DNA from 4 places in the Lysinibacillus sp. FSL M8-0355 genome. Region 1 is predicted to be linked to each of the others. Evidence: riboswitches for the same ligand, from Rfam matches in the RefSeq annotation. Region 1 holds a riboswitch; each other region holds the start of a gene.
What was found. Region 1 has a riboswitch for cobalamin ahead of MKY46_RS10975 (ABC transporter substrate-binding protein). Riboswitches for the same ligand answer to the same signal wherever they lie in the genome.
Positions count from the first base shown of each region.

Region 2: it holds a riboswitch for cobalamin, as region 1 does, so the genes downstream of both, mmgD (citrate synthase) here and MKY46_RS10975 (ABC transporter substrate-binding protein) in region 1, are expected to answer to the same signal.
Region 3: it holds a riboswitch for cobalamin, as region 1 does, so the genes downstream of both, nikA (nickel ABC transporter substrate-binding protein) here and MKY46_RS10975 (ABC transporter substrate-binding protein) in region 1, are expected to answer to the same signal.
Region 4: it holds a riboswitch for cobalamin, as region 1 does, so the genes downstream of both, MKY46_RS13955 ((2Fe-2S) ferredoxin domain-containing protein) here and MKY46_RS10975 (ABC transporter substrate-binding protein) in region 1, are expected to answer to the same signal.

Region 1 is NZ_JBBPAI010000001.1:2,236,260-2,241,716, reverse strand. Features, by position in the region: gene MKY46_RS10985 (S9 family peptidase) at 1-628, opposite strand, end outside; gene MKY46_RS10980 (precorrin-3B methylase) at 700-1,377, opposite strand; gene MKY46_RS10975 (ABC transporter substrate-binding protein) at 1,428-2,420, opposite strand; cobalamin riboswitch at 2,584-2,770, opposite strand; gene MKY46_RS10970 (translation factor GTPase family protein) at 2,953-4,890, shown strand; gene MKY46_RS10965 (hypothetical protein) at 4,967-5,457, shown strand, end outside.
Region 2 is NZ_JBBPAI010000001.1:2,431,739-2,437,195, forward strand. Features, by position in the region: gene MKY46_RS11925 (DUF2089 domain-containing protein) at 1-226, shown strand, start outside; gene MKY46_RS11930 (SHOCT-like domain-containing protein) at 240-626, shown strand; gene MKY46_RS11935 (hypothetical protein) at 636-941, shown strand; partial or broken gene MKY46_RS11940 (NUDIX hydrolase) at 997-1,482, opposite strand; cobalamin riboswitch at 1,730-1,924, shown strand; gene mmgD (citrate synthase) at 2,118-3,239, shown strand; gene prpD (2-methylcitrate dehydratase) at 3,338-4,771, shown strand; gene prpB (methylisocitrate lyase) at 4,946-5,457, shown strand, end outside.
Region 3 is NZ_JBBPAI010000001.1:2,423,359-2,428,815, forward strand. Features, by position in the region: gene metE (5-methyltetrahydropteroyltriglutamate--homocysteine S-methyltransferase) at 1-2,168, shown strand, start outside; cobalamin riboswitch at 2,339-2,531, shown strand; gene nikA (nickel ABC transporter substrate-binding protein) at 2,921-4,534, shown strand; gene nikB (nickel ABC transporter permease) at 4,605-5,457, shown strand, end outside.
Region 4 is NZ_JBBPAI010000001.1:2,866,561-2,872,017, reverse strand. Features, by position in the region: gene MKY46_RS13965 (energy-coupling factor ABC transporter substrate-binding protein) at 1-15, opposite strand, end outside; gene MKY46_RS13960 (energy-coupling factor ABC transporter permease) at 19-765, opposite strand; cobalamin riboswitch at 909-1,093, opposite strand; cobalamin riboswitch at 1,351-1,532, shown strand; gene MKY46_RS13955 ((2Fe-2S) ferredoxin domain-containing protein) at 1,680-2,051, shown strand; gene cobJ (precorrin-3B C(17)-methyltransferase) at 2,056-3,723, shown strand; gene MKY46_RS13945 (sirohydrochlorin chelatase) at 3,738-4,619, shown strand; gene cobK (precorrin-6A reductase) at 4,616-5,377, shown strand; gene MKY46_RS13935 (precorrin-8X methylmutase) at 5,390-5,457, shown strand, end outside.

The DNA of each region.
Region 1 (5,457 bases):
ACGTCATATATTGACCATCAGGTGACCATGTACCAAGATGGACATGATTGTTTCCTTTCGTCACTTGCTCTAACTCGCCCGATTCTAAATGGACGATCGCAATTTGACTAAACTGCTCCATATCCAAAAAACCTGCAGCATCCGATTTATGTTTCATCTTGTCTATTTCTAGAGGCTTTAGTTCTTTTTCTTCTTTCTTTTCATCCGTTACCTTATCCAAAATCGTTTCATCTTTACCTAGCTTGATAGAAAAGGCCATTTTCTTGCCGCATGGTGACCACACAGGTGATGTCACACCATTTTTACAATATGTCACCTGCTTTGCCTCTCCGCCTGCTTTTGAAAGAACATAAATTTGCGACTTGCCTGTTCTAGTGGATAAAAACGCAACTTGACTACCATCAGGTGACCATATAGGAGAACTTATTCTATCCTCCCCAAATGTCCATTGCTGTGGTGTTTTGTTCTTCAGGTTTATGTAAAACAAATTCGAGACATAATCTTTTTTCTTCTCATCAATACGTGTCTCAACATAAACTACCTCAGTCCCGTCAGGTGAGAGCTGTGGATCGGCTACTGATTTCAAGTGGTAAAGATCTTCTGGTTGAATCCCTTGTTTCGATGTCATGTTCTTGCTCCTTTGTATTGTCATTTTCTGTACTCTACTACAATACTTCGACACCCTAAGTAATATTCCTGCTAGTTAATTGTTTTTTTTACTAATTCCCAATATTCGGTTGATTTTGTTCTGCGATAAAATTTAAAAAAGGGTTCATTCGGACGAGCATGTTCCTTATAAAGGTTCATCATTTGTAGCAAAAAATCTTCAATGTGCTCGACACCTACCTTTTTCGCAAATAACGTGCCCGCCTGCGCCTTTGCCCCCATCGGTACAGCACCTAAGTAAACATCAAAGCTCTCCTGCTGATAAACGAGTCCAATATCATCATAGACTGCATTGTAGCAGGCTGACGCACAGCCATTGATGTTAACACGTACTCTTGCAGGTACCTCGATCCCCTCTAAAGCATGATAAAGCTGTTCGGTTATCGGAGCAGCCTCCATCTTTTCACCATCACAAAAATCACAGGCCTTCATCGCGATGATGGGTCCTGATGGTGCAACATAAAGACCCACTTCTCGTAAGGCTTGCATAGCCTCTGTCACAGCACTCGTTGGAATGGACACTAAAATACTATAGGAGGCCGAATACTTAATCGCCCCCTTTTCGCCAACAATCTCTGCTATTTTTTGAAATTGTGCAGGCGTATAATGCTTATTAATAATACCTGGGCTGACAGCTAAGCGTGTAAATTCGCCATGACGATTAAGTGTTTCAAATGTTTGATCTGGTACGTTTTTCTGAAATGCATTCATTGATATCGCTCCTTATGAAAAAGGAGCTAGCACAATGCTAGCTCGGAATTTTAAAAGTTATCAGGATAGAAACCCTTCGCTAAAATTTCAATAGCCTCTGCCGCACGAACGCCTTCAGACGCAGCTGACAGTGGCAGGATGACAAAGCGATCATTTTTAACAGCTTCCATCTCCTTTAATGCTGGATCATTTTTTAAGAATTGAATCTTTTGTTCGGCCGTTGTTTCACCATAATCGATCACGACAACTACCTCGGGATTACGGTCTACCGCATCTTCCTTCGACACGGTTGTCCAGCCTGATTCCACATCACCAAAAATATTTTGACCACCAGCGATTGACACTAGTTCATTCATAAAGTTTTGACCAGCTGTAAAGACATCCTTTTCACCGCTATCAAATACGAGAACACGTAATTTCTCACTATCTTTTGGTAATTTAGCTTGAATTGCCTCCACATCTTGCGTCATTTGCTCAATTAAGGCTTCTCCACGATCCTCAATACGGAAAATTTTTGCGATATTACGAATATCAGTGAAAATATCCTCTAGTGTTGGCTTTGTCATATTGGAAGCCGTATGTAAATACGTATGAATGCCTAACTCCTCAAGCTCTTCCGGTGTTCCAACACCCTTTTCACCAAAGCCACTCTTCCAGCCTGCATATAAGAAATCAGCCTCGGCATCAATTACTTGCTCCTTCGTTGGGTATTGATCAGAAAGCACAGGCACTTTATCGTATGCTTCTTGTAGGGGCTCGTAGATTTTATCATCTAAGTAAGCTGTGCCTACCATGGAATCCTCTAAGCCTAGCGCTAGCATAATCTCTGTCACATGCTGATTTAAACTAATCGCTTTTGTAGGTGCTTCCTTATATGTTTGAGTTGTTTCATTATTGTCAATGGTTACTTCCGTTGCTGCCTCAGATGGCTCAACCTTCTCATCTTGCGCTGCTGATTCAGGTTTGTCCTTTGCATTACAAGCCCCTAAAACAGCGACCAAGGCAATGACCATCACCAGCCATAAACTTTTCCATTTCTTCATGTCCTTTTCTCCTTTGTTGTTCATCTATAGAAAGAAATCAAAGACTTCTTTGCTACCAGGATTCGTGGGAAGGGCATAAAAAAACCCTCTTGTCGCCAAGAGAGTAGCATAGTGAAAAAACGGTACATTACCTTTATCACTATCCCCATCCTCGTGGTTCTTAGTCAAAAAACACATACTGGCAGGTATCCTGGCTTAGGTTCATCATCTATACGCCTTCCCATAGTTAAACTACAGTGGCATGCTGTACAGACTCCCCATTTACAGTTGCGGGACAGCATCGGAATTGCACCGATTTCCCTTTTAAGCAAATGACAAATGCCATTTGCACCAATACGTTCTATAATGGTTAATACTATTGATAGACTAGCAGAAGAAAATTTGTAGCTCAATCAGTAGTATATTGCTAAATATATAATCATCATTATATTAGCACTATTTCGACAAAAATACGAACTATTTTACAAGAAATATATAGGCTAGTATTCTGTTACAATGAAAAGATAGCTATAGATAGAAACGAGGATATGTTATGTACAAAACAATTGGTGTACTTGCGCATGTGGATGCAGGTAAAACAACCTTCTCTGAGCAAGTACTTTTTCATACACAAAGCATTCAAGCTCGTGGTCGAGTGGATCATCAGGATACCTTTCTCGATCATCATGAGCTAGAGCGCAAGCGTGGTATTACCATTTTTGCCGAGCAAGGTCGCATGAACATAGGCGACGATACATACACGTTGATTGATACACCAGGGCATGTCGACTTCTCCCCTGAGATGGAGCGCGCCATTCGTGTGATGGATTATGCCATTGTTATCATTAGTGCGGTCGAGGGCGTACAGGGTCATACGGAAACCGTGTGGCAGCTTTTACGCAAATACCATGTCCCAACATTCTTCTTTATCAATAAAATTGATCGCGAAGGAGCCAATGTGGAGGCCGTTATGACACAGCTCCGCAAGGATTGTTCCCAGCAGGTGCTGTTCGTCGATGAACCGCTTCGTACTGATTATGTTTCAAGCAGCATCATGGAATGGTTGGCTGAGCGTAATGAAGAGCTGCTCGATGCCTTTTTGAATGAGTCATTGGAGCATGAGCAATGTCTTACTCAGCTACAGACCATGATTCAAAAGGAATGTGCCTTCCCCTGCTTTACAGGGTCTGCCCTAAAGGATGAGGGCATCAAGGAATTGCTTGCCCAGCTCCCTCTATTAACAGACACCCATTTTGAAGTGAATGCACCGTTTGAGGGGGAGGTTTTTAAAATTCGTCATGACGGCCACCAGCGTTTAACATTTATGAAGGCTGTCAAGGGCGTTTTACATGTTCGGGATGAATTTTCGTTTGAAGAAGTGACAGAAAAAGTGACTGAAATTCGCCTCTATAATGGCAGTCGCTTTGATACCGTCCAACAGGTTGAAGCGGGAGAGATTTTTGCTGTTAAAGGACTTAGTCAGGCCAATATTGGAGACCGCATCGGCACTACTATGCTGTCACAGCCCTATGAGCTTGTCCCAACGCTACAGGCAAAGGTTCAATATGAGGGCCATCAGCATATCAAGGAAGTGTTACAAATTTTCCGTTTACTAGAAGCAGAGGAGCCTTCCTTACGTGTGGTTTGGCAGGAAAAGTTCCAGGAAATCCATGTGCACATTATGGGCGTTATTCAGTTGGAGGTACTGATAGAAGTGTTAATGAAGCGTTTTTCATTAACGGTCTCCTTTGGCGAGCCCCAAATTTTATATATGGAAACCATTGTGACGACGGTGACAGGCTATGGTCATTTTGAGCCCCTCAAGCATTATGCAGAAGTTCATTTACTAATGGAGCCCAATCCGCGAGGAGTAGGTAATACATTTAGCAATGCCTGCCATGCGGATCATTTATCGGTAGGCAACCAACGCCTTGTTGAAAAGCACCTGTTTGAGCGTGATCACCATGGCTTACTCACAGGCTTCCCTCTGACAGATATTCATTTTACACTGCTAACAGGTCGCGGACATAATGAACATACATCGGGCGGCGATTTCCGAGAAGCTAGTTTCCGTGCGCTACGTCAAGGACTTGAGCAAGCACAGAACATCCTGCTTGAACCTTATTATCGCTTTAAAATGAAGGCTTCGAACGACTTTATCGGCCGCATGATGAGCGACATACAGCAAGCTGCTGGCACATTCGATGACCCCATCTTATCCGAAACAGATGTTGTGCTAACGGGACGAGCGCCCGTCGCCACCCTAATGAGCTATAGCACAACCTTTGCGGCCTATACCAATGGTAAGGGCGCACTCACACTCCAATTTGATGGCTATGATGTGTGTCATAATGCCGAGGAAATTATTTCGCACATTGGCTACGATAAAAATGCCGACCCAGAATACAGCTCCTCCAGCATCTTTTGTGCGAAGGGCAAAGGATATTCTGTTCCTTGGCACGAGGCACAAGCAGCCATGCATTGTCTGTAAGTAGGTAATCCTGCTCGCGCGAAGCCGTTTGCTTGCGCGGGTGTTTACTTGCTTCGAGCGAGAATATTTACCCTGTTTGCGCGAGTATTCCTTGCTGGAGCGAGAGTATTTCATCTGCTTCCGCGAGTATTCGCTGCTCGAACGAGAGTATTTCATCTCCTTTCGCGAGTATTCCCTGCTCGAACAAGAGTATTTCATCTCCTTCCGCGAGTATTCCCTGCTCGAACGAGAGTATTTCATCTGCTTCCGCGAGTATTCCCTGCTCGAACGAGAGTATTTCATCTGCTTCCGCGAGTATTCGCTGCTCGAACGAGAGTATTTCATCTGTTTCCGCAAGTATTCCCCGCTCGAGCGAGAGTATTTCATCTGCTTCCGCGAGTATTCGCTGCTCGAACGAGAGTATTTCATCTCCTTCCGCGAGTATTCGCTGCTCGAACGAGAGTATTTCATCTCCTTCCGCGAGTATTCGCTGCTCGAACGAGAGTATTTCATCTCCTTCCGCGAGTATTCCCCGCTCGAACGAGAGTATTTCATCTCCTTCCGCGAGTATTCGCTGCTTGAGCGAGA
Region 2 (5,457 bases), 200 kb from region 1:
TCATTTTGTGGAAGTATTTTTAACATGTCGAGGGAATATTAAGGAAGTAGAAAAGGAACTGGGCATTTCGTACCCAACTGTGCGAGGCAAGCTAAATGACATTATCTCATCCCTTGGCTATGTCCAAAAGAAGAAAAATGAAGTAGACGAGAAAAAAATTGTAAGCATGTTGGAAAATGGCGAAATCACAACTGATGAGGCCATAAAGCTCTTAAAAGACGAATAGGGAGGAATGCTACATGAAAGAGGAAATTACTAAAGTGTTAACCATGATTCAAGAGGGGAAAATTGATGCTGATAAAGGGTCAGAGCTGATTCAAGTGTTACAAGAGAAAGAGGAGTCAGGTAATAAATTTCTGGAAAAAACGAAGTATTTAGATAAAACGTTAAAGGTTCGTGTGGTGTCCACTGAAAATGATAATGTCACTGTGAATTTGCCTATAAAACTTGTCAAGGCTGTGTTAATGGCTGGACACAGTATCGCTGCGAGTATTCCGCAATCGGAAAAATACGTGAAAGATATCGATATCAATCTTCTTCTTGAAGCCATCGAAAATGAATTAGATGGACAAATTGTGGACATAAAATCGGCAAACGGAGATACCGTTTCAGTTTTCATTGAGTAGAGGCGACTTATGATGCATGTAAAAGTGAAAGCAAAAGACGTTCGCTTTACCGTTCCTGTTCCATATGCTGTGCTAACCATTGTTCTTTCCATTTTGACTTCAAAATGGATTCAGCAAAGTGTCAACAAATGGATTCAGCAAAGTGTCAACAAATGGACAAAGGCATACTTCGACAGAAAAAAAATCGACTTTTCCTTTCCATTCATTGACAAAGAAATGCTCAAGCCTATTATCAAGGAACTACAAAATTATAAAGGGCTCGTGCTAGTAGATGTCAAGGCACAAGACGGTACAGAGGTTAAGGTTAGACTGTAATAGCCTAATAGTTAAGATGAGAGCATGTTTTCATAAAAAGCATGCTCTTTGTTATTTAAAGAGAATCCTTTGCAAAAGAACTATCTAAATTCCACAATTTGTCCTCTAGATTGTCTAAGCGTGTTTTTGTTCTTTTCTCAAGATAATCTGGTAGCTCATTTTTACTGAAATAGGTAAGATTCAAACTCTCACCATCCCTCATCTCTAGTATACCACTGACATTTTTCGCACTATAAAGATGAATAACTGTATAGATTTCATCCCCATTTGGATATTGAAAATAATAATCTGGCCCTGAAAAAACACCAATCAAGTCCAATTCATTCGCTACCAGTCCTGTTTCTTCATGAAGTTCACGAGTAGCAGTTTCTTCTAGCGTTTCATTCAGTTCCATTGAGCCACCAGGTAATCCCCAATCCAACGTATCTTAACGATGTTGAAAGAGAATTTTCTTATCATCGTTGACTACAAGAATTGTCGCCCCGATACTGATAATCGGTCTACTACCGATGTGTTTCCTTAATTCTGAAATATAGCCCATATGTGCTCCTCCTCTATATTATAAAAAATCTATTCGCCTTTTTATTATAAAGACCTCTATTTTACTTATAACCCTTGAAAATGGATTTATTGGTATAGATGAACAATCTTTTTTTGTACAAAATAATGCTCAAAAATGCAGAATAGTCAATCAAAAATGAAAAATAGCTTTTTATAATCAGTCTTTTCTGAATTTTACCTATATTGATTGTTTTGAAAACTCTATGTTAAGGTAAATAGACAAATTGAATATGCTAAATTTTGGTGGTTCAAATGGGGTTCATTCCATTTGATTAAAAGGGAAGTTGGTGAGAGTCCAACACTGTCCCGCAACTGTATTTAGGAGCTCGATAACAAGGCCACTGTTTTGTTTGTCAAAATGGGAAGGTGTTATTGAAGTGTTGATTATAAGTCAGGAGACCTGCCACAAAATAAGCATCAATTGACCTACGAGGATAGGGAGGTGTTAGCTACTGCATGATTTTTGTGAATTCCTGTAAATTCACTGTTATTTGGTCTGTCATGCTTTTGTAGATTAACAACTTCTAAAAAGGGGTAGAAGTTGTTTTTTTGTTGTTCTTTCGCGTTGGAATGATAACGCTTACAAGAATAATTAAACAAAGGGGCTGTCATTGAATGGAGTTAACTTATTCACCAGGTCTTGATGGGGTCATTGCTGCTGAAACAAAATTATCTTTTTTAGACACTGTAGGAAGTCAAATTGTTATTCGAGGCTACGACTTGATTGAATTATCACAAAGATATTCGTATTTAGACATTGTCTACTTGCTACTGCATGGCGAAATTCCTACTGCCGAGCAACAGGCTGACTTACAGGACAAATTAAAAGCACATTATCAGGTTCCGCAAGAGATCTTCCAAATCTTCAAGCTCTTGCCTAATGAAACACATGCGATGGATGGACTGAGAACTGGAATTTCTGTTTTAGCAGGCTTTGATCAGCACATCAATGATCGTTCTACTGAAATGAACTTGACGCGAGCTTATAGACTTTTAGGCGGTATGCCTAACATCGTAGCCAATAGCTATCGTGTCTTAAACGGACAAGATGTTGTGGAGCCAGATAGTCAGCTTTCCTATAGCGCCAATTTTTATTACATGATTACTGGTAGAAAACCAACGGCGTTAGAAGAAGAAATTTTTGATCAGTCTCTCGTTTTATATAGTGAGCATGAGATGCCAAATTCAACGTTTACGGCTCGTGTTATTGCCTCTACACAATCTGATTTGTACGGTGCTTTAACTGGAGCTGTCGCATCATTGAAAGGAAATTTACATGGAGGGGCCAACGAGGCAGTCATGTACATGCTTCTAGAAGCCAAAACAGTAGCAGGCTTTGAAGCCTTGCTGAAAAATAAACTGCAAAATAAAGAAAAGATTATGGGCTTTGGTCACCGTGTTTATATGAAAAAGATGGACCCAAGAGCACAAATTATGAAAGAGGCATTGCATAAATTATGTTTGGCACAAGGGGATGATCGCTTATATCACATGTGTGAAGCTGGTGAGAAGGTGATGGCACAAGAAAAGAGCTTGTACCCAAATTTAGATTATTATGCAGCACCAGTATACTACATGCTTGGCTTGCCAATTGAAATCTATACACCTATCTTTTTTGGCTCACGAACAATTGGCTTATGTGCTCACGTCATTGAGCAGCATGACAATAACCGATTATTTAGACCTCGTGTCCATTATATTGGCGAGCGTCATAACCTTGAAGAATTGTCGGTATAATCAAGTTTTAACAACTCGCCATAGAGCTGATGGGCATTCTGACCAATGCCTATCAGCATACTAGTATATCAAATTCATGCCTTGAAAGGAAGATATAGATGATTAAAACAAATGACATATCTAAGACAGATCAATTACTTACAGATATTGCGGATTACGTAGTAAATACAACTATTACAAGTGAAGAAGCATACGAAACGGCACGCTATGTATTATTAGATACATTAGGGTGTGGCATTTTGGCCTTACAATATCCTGAATGCACGAAACTTCTTGGCCCAGTAGTACCAGGCACAGTCGTTCCCAATGGTACACGAGTTCCAGGCACTTCCTATGTTCTTGATCCTGTAAAAGGTGCCTTTAATATCGGTTGTATGATTCGTTGGCTGGATTACAACGACACTTGGCTTGCGGCTGAATGGGGACATCCTTCCGATAATTTAGGGGGCATATTAGCTGTGGCTGATTATTTGAGTCGCGTGCGTGTTGCTGAAGGGAAAGAGCCACTTAAAATGAAAGACGTATTAGAAATGATGATACAGGCCCATGAAATACAAGGTATTCTCGCATTAGAAAATAGCTTAAATCGTGTTGGGTTAGACCATGTACTGTTTGTCAAAATTGCGACAACAGCTGTTGTGACAAAGGCATTAGGTGGCACTCGTCAGGAAATTGTCAACGCCTTATCAAATGCTTGGATTGATAATTCGAGCCTACGAACATATCGCCATGCACCGAATACGGGTTCTAGAAAATCATGGGCTGCTGGTGATGCAACAAGCAGGGCAGTACACTTAGCCATGATGGCTGTGAAAGGCGAAATGGGCTATGCAACGGCCTTATCTGCACCTGGCTGGGGCTTCCAAGATGTTCTCTTTAATAAGCAAGAATTAAAGCTTGCTAGACCACTAGCATCTTATGTGATGGAAAATGTTCTATTTAAAGTTTCTTATCCAGCTGAATTCCATGCACAAACAGCTGCCGAATGTGCCGTTCATTTACACAATGAAGTGAAAAATCGTTTACAGGACATTGAACGCATTCAAATTACGACCCATGAATCCGCTATACGAATTATCGATAAGGAAGGACCTCTTAATAACCCAGCTGATCGTGATCACTGTCTTCAATACATTACAGCAATAGGGCTTATCTATGGTGATATTACAGCAGACCACTATGAAGATGAAGTGGCTGCAGATCCACGTATCGATAATTTAAGAAATAAAATGGTGGTTGTGGAAAAACCCCAATATACAATTGATTACCTAGATCCTGAGAAACGTTCGATTGCCAATGCTGTTCAAGTTTATTACAAAGATGGCACATCATCTGAGCTTATTGAATGTGAATATCCTTTAGGACACCGTTTCCGTCGTGAGGAAGCATTCCCTCAAATCATCGATAAGTTCCAGCAAAACATTAGCACCCATTATTCTCAAAAACAACACAGCAAGATTAATGAAGTTTGTGCTGATCAAGCACTTCTTGAAAATAGTGCTGTTCATGAATTCGTTAATTTATTTGTTTAACTTCTTTCAGGAAATTAAAGCCTCTGGCGAATGTCACGAATCGGGAAGGAGTTAATAAAGGATGTTAGCCTAAAATCCTCCCATCCTTGAGATAACGGCTAACTGACCTGCATCACAGCCGCTTTCGGACGTAAATATGCCGAGGCATCATTGATTATTAGGAGGTTTTTATAGATGGCGTGGATTGTAAATGAAGCAATAGCACAAAAACAATTGGCTGAACAATTTCGAACACTCATTACTCGTTCAACGATTTTACAAATCCCAGGAGCTCATGATGCAATGGCTGGCTTAATGGCTAAAAAAGTTGGCTTTGAGGCATTATATCTTTCTGGCGCTGCCTACACTGCCAGTAGAGGCTTACCTGATTTAGGCATGATTTATTCAAATGAAGTTGCACAGCGTGCGAGCGAAATTATTCGTGCGACTAATTTACCGTTGCTAGTGGATATCGATACTGGCTTTGGTGGTGTCTTAAATGTTGCCCGCACAGCTCGTGAAATGGTAGAGGCTGGAGTAGCTGCTGTACAGCTAGAGGATCAAAATCTTCCCAAAAAATGTGGTCATTTGAATGGGAAAACACTCGTTGCTCAAGAGGAAATGATACAAAAAATAAAAATGATTAAACAAATAGCTCCTACGTTAGTAATTGTTGCCCGCACGGATGCAAGGTCTGTAGAAGGTTT
Region 3 (5,457 bases), 190 kb from region 1:
GTTTAGCTAGAATTGACAAGCAGCTACAGCTTGGCATCGACATGGTGACAGTTGGCGATTTTACGTATTACGATAGAATGTTAGATACAGCATTAATGTTTGGTCTCATCCCAAAACGCTTTAACTGGCAGGGAGGGAAAGTAGATTTATCTACCTACTACAGCGTAGCAAGAGGGAATAAAACAGCTGTAGCTAGTGAGATGACAAAATGGTTTAATACAAACTATCACTATATTGTTCCTGAATACGAGGGACAGGCCTTGAAACTAACAGAAAATAAAGTGTTGGCCGATTTCTTAGAGGCGAAAGAAACGTACGGTATTATTGCAAAGCCAACATTGATTGGTCCCTATACATTCTGCAAGTTAACAAAAGGCTATAGCAAATTCACACAGGTTGAATACTTATTAGCTCTAATACCGCTCTATACACAAGTATTAAAAGAATTAGTAGATGCAGGTGCAAATTGGATTCAACTAGAAGAGCCATCACTTGTCACAACCCTTGATCCAGCAGACATCAAGCTTGTGCAAGAGATTTACGACCAGTTAGCCGTCGCCGTTCCAGAAGCGAAAATCATGCTGCAAACTTATTTTGAAGCATTATGCGGCTATGAAACATTGATTACATTGCCTGTAGAAGGATTTGGCCTAGACTTTGTTCATGGCTATAAAGGAAATATGGCGTCACTTCGTCAATATGGTTTCCCTCAGGACAAAGTATTGGCAGTCGGGGTTGTTAATGGACGTGATATTTGGCGTTCCAACTTAGCGGAGGTCAATGCTACAATTCAGGCAATTGAGCATTTAAGTAATGCGGCAGAGCTATGGATTCAACCGTCCAGCAGTCTACAACATGTACCAATCACAACTGCTCTTGAAAATGAGATTGACCCTGTTCTGAAGCATGCTTTAGCCTTCGCAGATGAAAAGATTGTAGAAATCACGGAGCTAACTAAATGTAGACGAGATACAGAGGGTATCTTACAGCATAATTTTTCTGAAAGTATGAAGGCAATTGAGGCTCTAAAAAACCATCCAATCCGTCAAAACAAGTTGATCCATCAAGCAGTTCAAACTGTGACAACGCAAGATTTTGAACGACATAGTGAATTTGCTCAGCGTCAAAAGATGCAGCAGCAAGCGTTAGCGTTACCGCTATTCCCAACAACAACAATCGGAAGCTTCCCACAATCTGATGAGGTGAAAAGGAATCGTAATGCTTGGCGTAAAAAACAATTATCGAATGAAGCCTACGAGGCATTTATAGAGCAGGAAACAAAACGCTGGATTACGATACAAGAGGAACTAGATATCGATGTACTCGTTCACGGTGAATTTGAGCGTACAGACATGGTCGAATACTTTGGTGAAAAGCTAACTGGCTTTGCCTTTACAAAAAAAGCATGGGTCGTTTCCTATGGCTCACGCTGTGTCAAGCCACCGATCATTTATGGAGATGTTGCGTGGTCTTCAGCGATAACTGTAAAAGAGTCAGCCTATGCTCAAAGCTTAACAAAGCGCTTTGTAAAAGGTATGCTGACAGGACCAGTGACGATATTAAATTGGTCCTTTGTACGAGACGATCTGTCACGTAAAGATGTCGCTTATCAAATTGCATTAGCACTTCGCAAAGAGGTTGAGGCACTCGAAAACGCAGGTATTTCAATTATTCAAGTGGATGAGCCAGCTCTAAGAGAAGGTTTACCGCTACGAAAAGAAGAATGGGGAGCTTACTTAGAATGGGCTGTTAATTCCTTTAAGCTGGCTACAGCTAGTGTCAAAGATGAAACACAAATCCATACACATATGTGCTACTGCGAATTTAACGATTTCATCGAACCGATTAGTGCACTTGATGCAGACGTGATTTCCATTGAAACATCAAGAAGTCACGGGGAGCTCATTACATCACTGCAAGGGCAACCTTATCAAAAGGGCATTGGCTTAGGCGTTTATGATATTCATAGTCCTCGTGTGCCAAGCAATGAAGAAATGCTAACTATTATGAGAGATAGTTTACAGGTGTTAGATCCCCATCAATTTTGGGTGAACCCAGATTGTGGTTTAAAAACAAGAAAAGAAACTGAAACTGTTGCAGCTTTGGCTAATATGGTTGCTGCAACGAAAACATTACGCCAGGAAGTACAACAATCTATCTCGAGATAACGACATCATTTTATAAATCTACTACAACCACTACATCTTCTCTCCGAAATACAACAAAGACCAGGAAAAAATGGACCTGGTCTTTTGTTGTTTCATTCTTTTAAGATTTTTATTATATTCAGAAAATAAAATTGACGTGAACAATCGAGCATGTTATGTTTATAACGAATTTCATAGCGATCATTACAAGTTTGAGTGAAAAAGACTTTCATTCAATTAAAAGGAAAATGGGTGTAAATCCCATGCTGTCCCGCAGCTGTAAATGAGGAGTTTTGTTTCAAATACCACTAAGTGATTACTTGGGAAGGTGAAGCAAAATCATGATTCATGAGCCAGAATGCCTGCTTGTAAGGAGATTCATTGATGATCTACGAAAGATAGGGAGATGGATGGAGGCTTACTCATTGTAAGTTTTTCTGTCCTTATTCTTTTTTAGAATAAGGTTTTTTTTAGTTTGATTCAGCAAATGTTTTTGTAGTAGCACATACAGAAGACTTCTTTTTCTATAGAAGAAGATAAATAGTCAATGGCTGTTTAAATGCCCTCTGAACGTCAAAAAGCACCACGTCCTGTGGCAATGTCGGTGTGCCTAAAGCCTCTAGCGGATATCACAAACTTTGAAAAGGTGTCAGCACAATGCAAATCAACTTCTACTCGTTAGCTCGAAAAATTTGAACGCATTGTTGATACCTTCTTTCCATCTATCTATAACTAGATTCATTTGTACCACGAATAGAGATAGGAGACAGAAAATGAGATTGACTAAGTATGTACTTCCCTTCATCCTTGTGTTAACTTTCAGCTTACTTGCTGGTTGTACAAGCACAGATCAAGAAAAGGGAGAGACAGGAACACAGCAAACAAATGAAAAAATGATAACAATTGGGTGGCCATTAGATGTCGGCCCATTGAACCCCCATACATATTTACCCAATCAAATGACCGCACAAGCGATGGTCTATGAATCCTTGGTGGAGTATAACGACGATGGAACTGTTAGCCCAAAGCTAGCAGAAAGCTGGGACATATCAGAAGATAAAACGACTTATACTTTTCATTTAAGAAAAGATGTTAAGTATTCAGACGGAACTGCGTTTAATGCAGATAATGTGATTCGTAATTTCAATGCAGTATTAGCGGATCGGGAAATGCATTCTTGGATGGGTATGGTCAACCATATGAAAGAGGTTGTGAAAGTGGATGATTTTACAATTCGCTTGCAATTAGATGAACCTTATTATCCTGTCTTAAACGAGCTTGCCTTTGTAAGACCATTCCGTTTTTTAGGGGATAATGGATTCCCAGCCGGAGATGCGACACAAGATTCGATCAAGGCACCTATTGGAACAGGTCCATGGGTATTAACCGAGTACAAAAAAGATGAATATGCTTTATTTAGTCGCAACGAAAACTATTGGGGAGAAAAGCCTCTCGTAAAACAAATTAAAGTTAAAATTATCCCAGATTCAGAATCGATTTCATTAGCATTTGAAAACGAGGAATTAGATTTAATTTATGGTCGTGGCATCATTAGTTTAGATAACTATACGTATTTAAAAGATAGCAGTAAATACAAAACCGCTACCTCTGAGCCTTTGTCTACGAAAGCGTTACTCTTCAATACTCAGTCGGGTCCGTTAGCCGAATTAAAGGTTCGTCAGGCCATTCAATATGCTATCAATAAGGAACAAATGGTTGACAGTATTACACATGGTACAGAACAAGTGGCTAACACATTATTTTGGGATGCCATTCCTTATGCCAATATAGAGTTAGCGCCAATCTTATATAATCCTGAAAAAGCGCAGCAACTACTAGATGAGGCAGGGTGGACGTTACAGAAGGGCGAAAAAATTCGTTCGAAAAACGGGCAACCATTATCATTAGATTTAATCTACATCGCAACAGATGCAATCCAAAAGCCAATGGCGGAATTAATGCAAGGTGAACTAGCAAAAATAGGGGTACAGTTGAATTTAGAAGGTGCAGATGTGATGGTCGGTCTTCAAAAATTAATGGATGATCAGGTGGATATTAATTTCTGGCGTACAAACGGACCACCAACCGACCCACATAGCTTTGCAAATGAGTCAGCTACGCCAAATGCTAGTGGTGTTTATGAGGCAAAATTAGGCTTATCTAACGCTACAGACATCGATACGAAAATCCATCAATTATTAGTGGGAACAGATGAAGAGGAACGAGTGCAGCTTTACACGGATATTTTATCCATATTCCATGATCAAGCACTTTTCTATCCTATCTCTTACGAAACAAATAATGTAATTTATCAACCATATATGAAGGATTTTGCTCCACGTGCATCTGAATATGATATTCCCTATGCACAAATGGATAAAGAGTAATAAAAAAGAGAGAGTATGTCTTGCACAGACAGCTCTCTCTTTATCATAGGAGTGAGTAGGAAGTGACAGCATGTATGAATCGACATGGATGTTTTGTTTAAAAAGAATTTTGACTTTGCCGTTTGTCTTACTAGGAGTTTCCATCCTAACCTTTGTATTTATTCGTTTTGTACCGATAGAGCCTGCTGAGGTCATCCTACGATTGGCAAGAGTTGCTCCAACCGAGGAAGCTGTTCAGGCATTACGCGAAGAACTAGGGACGGACAAACCTTTCGTTCTTCAATATTTGCTATGGGGAAAAGGCGTTTTACAGCTAGATTTTGGTACATCCTTTGTGAGTAAATTACCAGTAGCACATGAGCTATTCGCGAAATTACCTGCAACAATTGAATTAGCTCTTGCCGCATTTGTCCTCATTTTAGTATTCAGTATACCATTAGGGATTATGAGTGCATTGTCTAAGTATGCCATCATCGATAAAATCATTAGATTCTTTAGCATATTGAGCGTATCCATTCCAACATTTTGGTTAGGTTTCCTACTGCTCTATCTATTTAGCTTAAAATTAGGGCTCTTTCCGACAAACGGAAAGGGCACACTCGCTCATTTAGTTTTACCAGCCTTCGCACTAGCTTTGCCAACCATTGGTCTGTTCATCCAGTTTATTCGTTCCACTATCCAGGAAGAATTACATCAGCAATATGTTCAATATGCGCAGCTAAGAGGATTAAAAAATTCTGTAATCCTCATACGTCATGTGTTACGAAATGCTGCCATACCTTTGACTTCCTTATTAGGTATGACGCTCGGTAGTTTACTAGGTGGAGCTGTAATTGTGGAGCAAGTTTTTAGTTGGCCAGGACTCGGTAGGTATTTAATCGAATCCATTACGAACAGGGATTACCCCGTTGTACAATGCTATG
Region 4 (5,457 bases), 630 kb from region 1:
TAAATTTCGTTTCATCTACTAATGTGCCTCCTTTGTTGAGAAAACACGCAACATTTTTAATTCGCTGACATTGTACTTTTTCAAGAAATTCATCACAATGACCGTTAAAATTCCTTCACTCACCGCTAACGGAATTTGAGTTAAGGCAAAAATACCTGCGAACTTTGTAAACGATGCCATAAAGCCGCCAACCTCTGAAGGGAAGGCTAATGCTAACTGTACAGAAGTCACAACATATGTACCTAAGTCACCAAGCATCGCAGCAAAAAAAACAGCTAGTGAAAATGACAACCCTATTTTTTGAGCCCCTTTAAAGACAAAGTAAGCAATAAATGGGCCTACAATCGCCATAGAGAAGGCGTTCGCTCCTAAAGTGGTAATCCCACCATGTGCTAATAATAAAGATTGGAATAATAAAACAATCGTTCCGATGACACTCATAGCGAGAGGTCCGAATAAAACCGTTCCAAGTCCAACACCAGTTGGGTGGGAGCAACTACCTGTAACCGAAGGGATTTTTAACGCCGACAGCACAAAAGCAAAGGCTCCTGAAAGACCTAAAAGCATTTTGGTTTCAGGGTTTTCTTCAATTGTTTTGCGAATGGAGCGCAATCCTAGAATAATAAATGGGATAGAGATGACCCACCAAAAAATAGCCCATTCGATTGGTAAAAAACCTTCCATGATATGCATGGCAAAGGCACGTTTTGGCACGAGTAAAAAGGCCAATAAAAAATAACTAAGTTTCCACCATGAAAATTTCAAAAGCTTTCCTCCTTACTAATAGATTTTTAGAATGTAGCGTGCGTAAATAAAAAAGCACTTCTCCGTTGTTGGAAAAGTGCATAGCTAAAAAAGCAAATAACATTCTCATCTGCTAAGCCGCACACCTATCCTCGTAGGCTGAAACGATCACATATTTTTCGGCAGGTCTCCTGGCTCTAGTTCAACACTTTATAGGTCTTCCCATCCGTTGGACAGTGACATGTTCTATAAAGCTCCCTAATACAGTGGCGGGACCGCGCCGGACTCAAACCGGCTTCCCTTTTAAGCAAAATGATAAGTATTTTACACCGAAAAAACATTAAGTTGTGAGATTTCACGACAAAGTGTAACATGATTTTCCATAAATATGCTATACTTTTTTAAAAAATATTTTCAATTGAAGGTCAATAGAGAAGATTCTGATAACTACTGAATTGTCATAAATAAGGAGATATTATAATTTTTATACCCGGTCTACACACAAAATTGATAAAATTGTCATAAATTTTTATAGAAATATTGAAATTTTAAAATAATGAGATATGATAGAGACAGTTTTCTATTCTATAAAGAAGATAATAAATTTCATATAAAACGTCGATAAGTGCTCGAATAACTCGAGATAATAGGGAAATTGGTGAAAATCCAATACAGCCCCCGCTACTGTAATAGCTGATGAAATCGCAAAGCCACTGGTGCAAACTTGGGAAGGTGCGATAGTAAAATGAAGCTTAAGTCAGGAAACCTGCTTATTTGATTGTGCATGCAAACTTTTCGGAGGGAGAAGTTGAAGCAAGAGCGAGTACCTGTATTTTATTTTATTCGTTTTTATTTGGCTTCTACAAAACCTTTACTCTTCGTAATTAGAGTAAAGGTTTTTCTTTTTCCAGAAAGCAAATGAGGGGAGACAGAAGATGACAACATGGAATTTAGAGGGGATGAAAACACATCTCTTTATTTGTAATGGTAGTAGCTGCATGAACAAAGGTGGGGAGGAAATTACCCTAGCTATTCGAGAAGAAATACAACAGCAAGCACTTGATCAAGAGATACATACAACAAGAACGCGCTGTAATGGACGATGCAAGGATGCTTGTGTGGTCATCGCCTATCCGCAAGGGAATTGGTATCGTGTACCATCAACAGAGCATGCTAGAACACTTGTACAAGATTTACATCATGAATCCTTATACAAAGAACATGTCTTTACACTTCGTGAAGGTACATTACAGCGTACAGCACAAACGACAGCCATTAAAGGGATCGAAAAGGTGAAAGAGGGGTAACAACATGGCGCAAAAAGGAAAAATTTTCGTAGTGGGCTTTGGACCTGGAGACTTTAAGCATATTACGACACGGGCGGTAGAGGCATTACAACAAAGTGATATGATCATAGGCTACAAAACCTACGTAGAGTTGATTCAGGATTTAGTCAGTGCGAAGTCGATTGTCAGTACTGGAATGACCGAAGAGGTGTCCCGTGCGCAGGAAGCGGTTCGCCAAGCAGAGGCTGGAAGCATTGTCTCAGTCATTTCAAGTGGTGATGCGGGTGTCTATGGTATGGCGGGATTAGTGTATGAGGTATTGATTGAGCTAGGCTGGACAGAAGCAACGGGGATTGAGGTAGAAATTGTCCCTGGTATTTCTGCCATCAATTCATGTGCTAGCTTACTTGGTGCCCCGATTATGCATGATGCCTGTACGATTAGTTTAAGTGACCATCTAACACCATGGAATTTAATTGCCAAGCGCGTCGAGGCAGCCGCTATGGCGGATTTTGTAATCGCTTTATACAACCCAAAAAGCGGTCGCCGAACAAGACAAATTGTCGAAGCACAGCGCATTCTCTTAGAATATCGTTCGCCTGACACACCAGTAGGACTTGTGAAAAGTGCTTACCGCGATCGTCAAGAAGTGACGATGACAACATTAGCCGAAATGCTGGAGCATGACATTGGAATGCTGACGACAGTCATTATTGGTAATTCGTCGACATTTTTCTATGACAATAAAATGATTACACCACGTGGCTATCAACGTAAATATACATTGGGTGAAGAAAAACAACCCTTACGTCCACATCAACGTTTACGTGAAGAAAATGAACCTTGGGCAATGAACCAAGAGACAGGGACTGCACGACAAGACTTTACAGCAGATCCTAATGCAGGGCGTTTTAATAAACCCAGTGTAGCCGCTACGCCAAAGCCAAAAAAAACAGCACTTGAAATGGCTACAGCGGCACTCGCAATGGTGAAAGGAACAAGTGCAGTCAAAGTAACGCCGAAACTTGTACAGCAAAAAATAGAATCCATTTTTGAATTAGCTGTAAGCCCAGGAGTGGTGAATAAGTTTTTCACACCTCAGCAAATGATGACGTTAGCAGAGGTCGTTGGGGAAGAGGGGACGATGGAATATACACCAGACCATCAAATCCATTTGAAAATCCCAACGACTGCCCCTGAACGTATCACGGAGAAATTACAGGAAGTAGGCTTTTTATTAGCGCCGATTGGTGATGTGCTATCCTTGAAGGCTTGTGATTTTTGCTATGGTGAAAAGGCCGATTCGATTCCCTATGCAGAAGAAATACAACAAAAATTAGGTGGAATGTCTTTGCCGAAAACATTAAATATCGGTTTTAACGGCTGTGGTATGGCCTGTTACAGGGCTGTATTTGATGATATTGGTATTGTCTATCGCAAAAGTAAATTTGATGTCTTTATTGGGGCGAAGCCAGTTGGTCGTACGGCCCATGCAGCACAGCCTGTTGTAGAAGGGTTGGAGCCTGAACAACTGATTCCACTAATTACAGATATTATTGAAGAATATAAAGCAAATGCTCACCCAAATGAACGTTTATTTAAATATTTTAAACGTGTGAAAAAGATATTGCATTTTACGTATCAAGATATGTCTTCCAAAATAAAAGTAGAGCCAGCTCCGTGCGGCGACTAGTGAGGAGAAAAGAGATGAAAGCTATTTTATTTGTCGGCCATGGGAGCCGTTTAGCAGCAGGAAATGATGAGGTACGTACATTTATTGAACAAATGACACCGCGTATTGATGCACAATTTTTAGTGGAAACATGTTTCCTAGAATTTGCTTCACCGAACATCGAAGAAGGCATTACGAATTGTGTGAAGAAAGGGGCTACAGAGGTTCATGTAATTCCGATTATTTTACTTCATGCAGGCCATTCAAAGCTGCATATTCCAGCAGAGATCGAGCATGCGCGTGAGCATTATCCGAACATTACATTTACCTATGGTCAAACCATTGGCATTCATGATGAAATATTTGCGATTTTACAAGATCGTCTAGCGGAAATTGGTTTTCATTCAGAACAAGAGCAACAAGATACAGCCATTTTATTGATTGCACGAGGTGGCAGTGATCCATCTGCAAATGGTGATTTTTACAAAATTACACGACTTTTATGGGAAAAATTACCTGTTAAATATGTGGAAAGTGCATTTATGGGCGTAACAGATCCACGTGTTGAAGAAGGTATTGAACGCTGTGTTAAATTAGGTGCGAAAAAAATCATCATGCTCCCATACTTTTTATTCACAGGTATTTTAATGGAACGTATGAATGATATGTGTGTGAAGTTTAATGAACAATATCCAGATTGTACTGTTCAAATTGCCAATTATTTTGGCTACCATGAACGTTTACAAAATGTTTTATTAGAGCGTATTGAACAAGCGATAAATGGTACATCTACAGGCATGCAAGATTTAGAAAATTATCGTGCCTATGCGGCAGTTCATGGACATGCCCATCATCACCATCATCATGATCACGATCATGGACACGACCACCACCATGAAGAGGAGCCAGTAAAATGATTTTCATGTTAGCAGGGACGAGTGATGCAAGGGATCTAGCCCTTGCCCTGCAAAGCGCAGGACATGCGGTAACAGCTACCGTCGTGACTGATTCGGCAGCCTCTAGTCTTGCTGACGTTGGCCTACCACATTTAATAGGTCGACTGACAGCTGAGGAAATGGCAGCCATCATAACAGAGCAAGGCTATCAAATGGTGGTTGATGCCTCTCATCCATTTGCTGAGGAAGCTTCTAAAAATGCAATGGCAGCGGCCGAACAGGCACAAGTTCCTTATATTCGCTATGAGCGTGCCCATGAACACTATGCGCATCCTCTCATTACGATAGTGAAGGATTATGAGGAGGCTGCCCAATTAGCGGCAAAAAAGCGAGGTGTCATCATGCTGACAACAGGCAGCAAAACACTTGCTACTTTTACAAAGGTTTTACAAGGCTTAGAAAATACGAGAGTAATTGCTCGCATGCTTCCACGACTGGACAATATGGAAAAATGTGAGGCACTTGGTGTGGCACAACGAGATATTGTAGCTATTCAAGGTCCGTTTTCAAAGGAATTAAATGAAGCATTGTTTCGTCAATATGGAGTAACTTTGATGATCACCAAAGAAAGCGGTAAAGTTGGCTCAGTTGATGAGAAGCTTGAGGCAGCTCTTGCCTGTCATATTGAAACGATTCTTATTGCAAGACCAACCATTCAATATGGCCAACAATATTCAACATTTGAAGAAATATTACAGGCTGTACAACATACACTTTAGGAGGCATTATCCATGGATTTTAAAACAGATTTCAAACCATTAACGGTAGACCCAGATAAAATTTACGATTATAGTTTCTC